One region of the Streptacidiphilus jeojiensis genome, then DNA from elsewhere that is predicted to be linked to it. Evidence: riboswitches for the same ligand, from Rfam matches in the RefSeq annotation. Region 1 holds a riboswitch; each other region holds the start of a gene.

Region 1 (2,196 bases):
GGCCTGGCCGCCGGTGGCGGTGCGCTCGATCAGGACGGTGCGCAGGCCCTCGGAGGCGCCGTAGACGGCCGCGCCCAGGCCGGCCGGGCCGCCGCCGATGACGATGAGGTCGTAGAAGTCGGCGGCGGGCGTGGTGGACAGGCCGACCCGCTGGGCCACCTCCTCGTTGCTGGGCTCCACCAGTGCGCCGCCGTCCGGGGTGATCACCACCGGCAGCCGTTCCCCGTCCTCACCGGCGGCCGCCAGCAGGTGTCTGCCCTCGGCCTCGGTGACCGAGTACCAGCGGTAGGGGACCTGGTTGCGGGCCAGGAACTCGCGGACCTCTGAGGAGCGGGCCGACCACCGGTGTCCGACCACCTTGATCTCGTGCACCTCGGGCGGGTCAGTGGCCTGCCAGGCCTTGAGCAGGCTGTCCAGCACCGGGTAGAGCTTCTCCTCGGGCGGGTCCCAGGGCTTGAGCAGGTAGTTGTCGAGGTCCACCACATTGATGGCGTCGATGGCCGCGCCGGTGTCCGCGTAGGCGGTCAGCAGCACCCGGCGGGCCTGGGGGTAGATGTCCATGGCCGCTTCCAGGAACTCGATGCCGTTCATCTCCGGCATCCGGTGGTCGGCCAGCAGCACCGCGACCGGTTCGCCGCGCAGCTTCATCTCCCGCAGCGCCTCCAGCGCCGAGGGGCCCGACTCGGCCCGTACGATGCGATGGTCCTCGCCGTAGCGACGGCGCAGGTCCCTGGCGACCGCCCGGGACACCGACGGGTCGTCGTCCACGGTCACGATCACCGGTCGTCTGGTGCTCTCCGGTCCGGTTGTCGTCGGCATCGCGGCTCCGCCCTGTCGTCGGATGTGCCCCGGCCCGCAGGTTGTCCCAGGGCCCGGTTCCTACGCTATCCGCTCGGGCGCGGCTGATCCTGGCGTCGTGTGAGCAGGTGCGGCGAATGGGGTCCGGAACCTGTGAATCATGGAACCGGGGCGTGACGGATCCCACAGTCTGTTGTGGTTTCAATCAAGGTCTGCCTACCTTTCTGGCATTCGCACTTAAGCGGAACCAACAACTCCGGAACGCCGAGTCCTGCCGCCGGAGGAGTTGCGACCCACATACCGCACCACGGCAGGAGCGGGGGAACCAGGTAAGTCGCCGCGCCGACGCTCGTCGTCGACGCGGCTTGGGGTGAAGCCGTGCTGCGCACGGCCGGGCAACTCCAGCCCGAATCCGACAGCTCACCTCGTAGGCGTGGGAGAGGAAACGCTGCTTCATGCTGTCCGTCCACGGGCGTCACCGCGCCACGAAGACCCGACGCACCACCGCCCAGCGCCTCATCGCCGCCACCGGCCTGGCTGGCGTCGGCCTGGCCGTCCCGCTGGTCACCGCCACCACCGCCTCCGCCGCGACCGTCTCCACCTGGGACAAGGTCGCCCAGTGCGAGAGTTCGGGCGACTGGTCCATCAACACCGGCAACGGCTACTACGGCGGTCTGCAGTTCTCGGCGTCCACCTGGGCCGCCTACGGCGGCACCCAGTACGCCTCCACCGCCGACCAGGCCACCAAGGACCAGCAGATCGCGGTCGCCGAGAAGGTCCTGGCCTCGCAGGGCCCGACCGCCTGGCCGGTCTGCGGGCCGCAGGCCGGTCTCACCCAGGGCGGCGCCGCCGCCTCGGTGGACACCTCGTCCTCCTCCAGCTCCTCGTCGAGCTCCTCCTCGGACTCGTCCAGCAGCTCCTCCTCGGACTCGTCCTCGTCCAGCTCCGCGTCCACCGACTCCTCGTCCTCGGACTCGTCCTCCTCGACCACCGCGAGCAGCGGCAGCTACACCGTCGTCGCCGGCGACTGGCTGTCGACCATCGCGGCCAAGGAGAACGTCTCCGGCGGCTGGCAGCGCCTCTACGCGCTGAACCGCTCGGTGCTCACCTCGGGCCCCGACGTGATCTACCCGGGCCAGAAGCTGACCCTGGGCAGCTCCTCGGCCTCGTCCTCCAGCAGCAGCTCGGACTCGGCCACTGACGCTTCGGCCACCACGTCCAGCAGCGATTCGAGCAGCTCCTCGTCCAGCAGCTCCTCCTCGAGCAGCACCACCGCGAGCGACGCCTCCTCCAGCTCCTCCAGCACCGGGATGGCCGCGGCCGCCTCCTTCGCCCTGTCGAAGGTCGGCGAGTCCTACGTCTACGGCGGCACCAGCGACGCCGGCTGGGACTGCTCCG
Region 2 (2,196 bases), on a different contig from region 1:
GCCAGCAGAAGACCCTGGCCGAGGAGAAGGCGCAGGCGGCCCAGGAGCTGACGGCGCAGCAGGCGCTGCTCAAGCAGATGCAGACGGCCAAGAACACCGCCCAGACCAAGCTGAACCACGCCCAGAGCGTGCTCAGTTCGCTGTCCGCGGCGGCACGCGCCGCGGTGGAGGCGGCGGCGCTCAAGGAGCAGGGGGCCGGCACCGGCGGTGGCGGCGGCTACAGCTCGGTGGACTCCACCGACAACCACATGTCGGTGTCCGACATCAACCTCTCCGGGATATCCGCCGCGGCGAGGACCGCCATGGAGGCGGCGATGAGCAAGGTCGGCATCGCCCCGTACGCCTGGGCCGGCGCCGGGCCCAACAGCTTCGACTGCTCCGGACTGGTGATGTGGGCCTACGCCCACGCCAACATCAGCCTGCCGCACTCCTCCGAGGGCGACGAGTCGGTGGGCACCCGGGTGGCCTCCAGCGCCGACCTGAAGGTCGGCGACATCGTGGTGATGGAGGGCGGCGCGCATGTCGGCATGTACGCCGGCAACGGGATGCTGCTGAACGCCCCCGAGTACGGCTACAACGTGTCGATCCAACCGATGTCCTACTTCGGGTCGATCGTGGCGATTCGCCGCTTCTGACGCAGGGTCGGCTCCGGACCGAAGGTTTGGGAGTCGGCTGAGGCGTGGGTTATCTCCTGATGTGACTCACGTCACACGGGTCTCGAACGCCTCGGCCTGATGACCGATTTGACCGCCATGTCGTCGCCAGATGGTCATTCCGCGACTACGGTCCGTTGGAAATCTGATGCAGTGTCGTAACCAAAGATAGTTTTTACTTACAGGGATTTGAACGGATCACGGTTGGGTCACTAGTGTCAGCGATCGAACCACCGCGAAGTCGATCACCCAGCCTGGGTGGCAGCGGAGGTTTCCGCCGAGTCCGACCGCACGGCAGGCCCGTCCCGAAGCCATCGGGGCGACCACAGGGGAGAGCCGTCAGTCTCGGAGCCGGGGAACCACGTTCCTCGGGGTGAATCGACGCCAGGCCGGTACGCCGGTGAAGCGCCGTAGGGCACGTCTTCCAGCCCGAACCCGTCAGCTCACCCGGTAGGCGGACGTAGGAAGAAGGAGCTCGCCTTCGTGGCGTCCCATCGTCGTCCCAAAACCCCCGGTCGCGCCCGCATAACCGTGCTCACGGCTGCCGCGGCCACAACCGTCGCCCTCTCCGCGACCGCCGCCCAGTCGGCGCAGGCGGCCCCGAAGCAGACCACCGCCGAACTCAAGGCGCAGATCGACAAGCTGAACAGCGACGCCGACACGGCAGTTCAGCAGTACGACAAGGCCCAGTCCGACCAGCAGACCCTGCAGAAGCAGGTCAACACGCTGCAGGACCAGGTGGCCCGGCAGCAGGCCTCGGTCACCGCCAAGGCCTCCGCCCTCGGTGCGGTCGCCAGCGCCCAGTACCGCAGCGGGGCGATCGACCCCTCGGTCCAGCTGATGCTCTCCTCGGACCCGACCGAGTACCTGAACTCGGCCTCGGCGCAGAGCCAGATCACCTCCAGCCAGTCCAACATGCTGGCCGAGCTGAAGACCGAGCAGTCGACGCTCAACAACGAGAAGTCCGAGGCCGAGACCAAGCTGAAGGCCCTCGACGCCACCAGCAAGCAGCTCGCCGCCTCCAAGGCCTCGGTGCAGAAGAAGCTCGCTGCCGCGCAGGCCAAGCTGGACTCGCTCACCGCCGCCCAGGCGGCGGCGCTGAAGGCCGCCAACGCCGCAGCCGCGGAGAAGGCCGCCGCGGCCGCCAGCAGCTCCTCCTCGTCCTCCTCCTCGTCCAGCAGTGCGAGCGGCTCGTCCTCCTCCAAGGCCGGCGACTCGGTGGAGGCGATCGCCTACGCGGCCGCCCAGACCAAGCTCGGCGACGCCTACGTCTACGGCGCCACCGGGCCGAACACCTTCGACTGCTCGGGCCTGACCCAGTGGGCCTACGCCCAGGCCGGGGTGGCCATCGGCCGCACCACCTACGACCAGATCAACGCGGGTACCGCGGTCACCCGCGCCAACCTGCAGGTCGGCGACCTGGTGTTCTTCAACGGTGACTCGCACGTCGGCATCTACGCCGGCAACAACACCGTGCTGCACGCCCCGCACACCGGCACCGTGGTCAAGTACGAGAGCATCGACACGATCGGCAGCATCTACG
Region 3 (2,196 bases), on a different contig from region 1:
GGAGGTCGGCGCCGAGTGGTACTGCCCGGCGCTGATCGACAGATTGAGGATCAGGTAGGCGGACCAGTTGGCGCCGACGCCGGTGTCGTCCGAGTACACCTTGGTGCCGTTGACGTACCAGTCCACCGAGTTCGCGCCGTAGTAGGTGCCGATGGTCACCCAGCTGCCGGGGGCCACCGCCGAGGCGTTAGTGTAGTAGTCCTGCGCGGCGTTGACGTGGTTGGTCAGCTCCAGCAGATCGGCGTTGTCGGGGTGGTACTCGAAGGAGTCGATCTCCCCGTTGCCGTCCTTCCAGGTCCACAGGGCCGGCCAGGCGCCCGCGGCGGAGGGCAGCTTGACCCGGGCCTCGACGTAGTCGCCGGTCTTGACCTGGAAGCCCTCCTTCGAGCCCTCGGTGGTGAGCAGGCCGGTGGTCCAGGCCTGCTTGCCGTTCTCCAGGGTGTGCGAGGACGGCTGCGCGGTGAAGGTGGCGACGCCGTCGGCGACGCTGACGTCGTTCTGGTCGAGCCAGTCGAGCTTGTTGTCGCCCGGGTTGTGGTCGCCGTAGGCGTAGGAGCTGCTGCTGTCGCCGACCCAGCGCGATCCCCAGGAGATCGGGCTGCTGAACTCGTCGGACCAGGTCAGCGACTTTCCGGCGGCGGCCGCCGCAGTGGAGGTGGTACCGGAGGAGGTGGTGCCGGTGGAGCTGGTACCGGAGGAGGCCGTGCCGCCGGAGGCCGCCGCGGCGGTGACGGTCAGGGTCTGCGAGGCCAGGTTGTGCCAGGCGCCCGCGCTGTCCTGCCAGAAGCCGAACTCGGTGTAGCTCCCGGCGGGCAGCGTGCGGCTGCCGGTGGTGATGGAGACCCCGCCCGGGCAGATCCGGACGTCGGACGCCGACCCGGGGAAGTCCAGGTTGTTCCCGGCCGCGTCGCGGACGCCGACGCCGAGCGTGGCGGCGGTGAAGCAGCGGCTGGAGTGCACCGTGAGCCCGGCGGTCGACGCGGTGCCGGCGGTCAGTGAGGTCGGGGTGAGCCGGTCCTGGGTGACCCTGGTCGCGGCCTGGGCCGGGGTGGCCAGTGAGACGGCGGCCAGCGCGGCGGCACCGGCCATCCCGACGGCCGCGCCGAGGCGTGCGGAGGCAGTGGCAGGTATGCGCATGAAGGGGTTCCTCTGCGACGCCTGCGAGGTGAGCTGTCGGGTTCGGGCACGGAGGACGCCCGGTCGCGTGTGGTGCGACGTTCACCCCTAGCCGGTGGCGCCTGTCACGGCGCTCGGTCCGGCGACTGACCTGGGTCCCCCGCTCCTGCCCGTGGAGCGATTCGAGTTCCTGCCACCGGGCGGACAGGATTCGGCGTCCCGGTGGCGAGGTCCGCGTGCGGCGGAACCAGCAGGCTAGGCAGGCGCTCCGCCCGGAGGCAATGGAATGTGCCGGGGTTCACATAGGCCTTATATCGGACATCTGAGCTGCGGCAACGCCCCGGCGGGGGCGGAATGCCACAGCCCTCGGCACGGTTGTCCGTCCTCGGTAGTCGTTCACCGTTCCCGATCCCTGGAGCCCCACCCGTGTCCGTCAGTCCCTCCAGCCCCTCCGCCGCCCGCGCGGCCCAGCTCCTGTCGCGACCGATCACCATCGGTGGCCTGACCGTGCCGAACCGGATCGCGATGGCCCCGATGACCCGGCAGTTCTCGCCCGGAGGGATCCCCGGCGAGGCCGTCGCTGCCTACTACGCCCGGCGTGCCGCCGGCGGAGTCGGGCTGATCGTGACCGAGGGAACCTACGTCGACCACGAGTCCGCCGGGTCGAGCGACAACGTCCCGCGCTTCCACGGCGAGGAGCAGCTGGCCGGCTGGGCGAAGGTCGCCGAGGCGGTGCACGCGGAGGGCGGCACCATCGTCCCGCAGCTGTGGCACATCGGCATGGCCCGGAACGCCGGCCAGCCCCCGTACGCTGACGCCCCCGCGGTGGGCCCCTCGGGGATCCGGCTGGACGGCACCGAGGGCGCCGGGAAGGCGATGACCCAGGCCGACCTGGACGACGTCATCGCCGCCTTCGCCCAGGGCGCGGCCGACGCCGAGCGGATCGGCTTCGACGGCGTCGAGCTGCACGGTGCCCACGGCTACCTCATCGACCAGTTCCTGTGGCACGGCACCAACCGCCGCGCCGACGGCTACGGCGGCGACCCGGTGGCCCGCACCAGGTTCGGCGCCGAGATCGTG

The links. A riboswitch is a leader RNA that binds a small molecule or an ion and turns the genes downstream of it on or off. The one in region 1 is predicted to bind cyclic di-AMP.
Region 2: it holds a riboswitch for cyclic di-AMP, as region 1 does, so the genes downstream of both, ABUW04_RS37390 (C40 family peptidase) here and ABUW04_RS09595 (transglycosylase family protein) in region 1, are expected to answer to the same signal.
Region 3: it holds a riboswitch for cyclic di-AMP, as region 1 does, so the genes downstream of both, ABUW04_RS20145 (glycoside hydrolase family 16 protein) here and ABUW04_RS09595 (transglycosylase family protein) in region 1, are expected to answer to the same signal.

The regions. Positions count from the first base shown of each region.
Region 1 is NZ_JBEUKS010000003.1:126,265-128,460, forward strand. It holds gene ABUW04_RS09590 (FAD-dependent oxidoreductase) at 1-819, opposite strand, end outside; cyclic di-AMP (ydaO/yuaA leader) riboswitch at 1,087-1,247, shown strand; gene ABUW04_RS09595 (transglycosylase family protein) at 1,254-2,196, shown strand, end outside.
Region 2 is NZ_JBEUKS010000020.1:118,099-120,294, reverse strand. It holds gene ABUW04_RS37395 (C40 family peptidase) at 1-635, shown strand, start outside; cyclic di-AMP (ydaO/yuaA leader) riboswitch at 978-1,126, shown strand; gene ABUW04_RS37390 (C40 family peptidase) at 1,137-2,196, shown strand, end outside.
Region 3 is NZ_JBEUKS010000007.1:65,063-67,258, forward strand. It holds gene ABUW04_RS20145 (glycoside hydrolase family 16 protein) at 1-1,137, opposite strand, end outside; cyclic di-AMP (ydaO/yuaA leader) riboswitch at 1,141-1,306, opposite strand; gene ABUW04_RS20150 (NADH:flavin oxidoreductase) at 1,543-2,196, shown strand, end outside.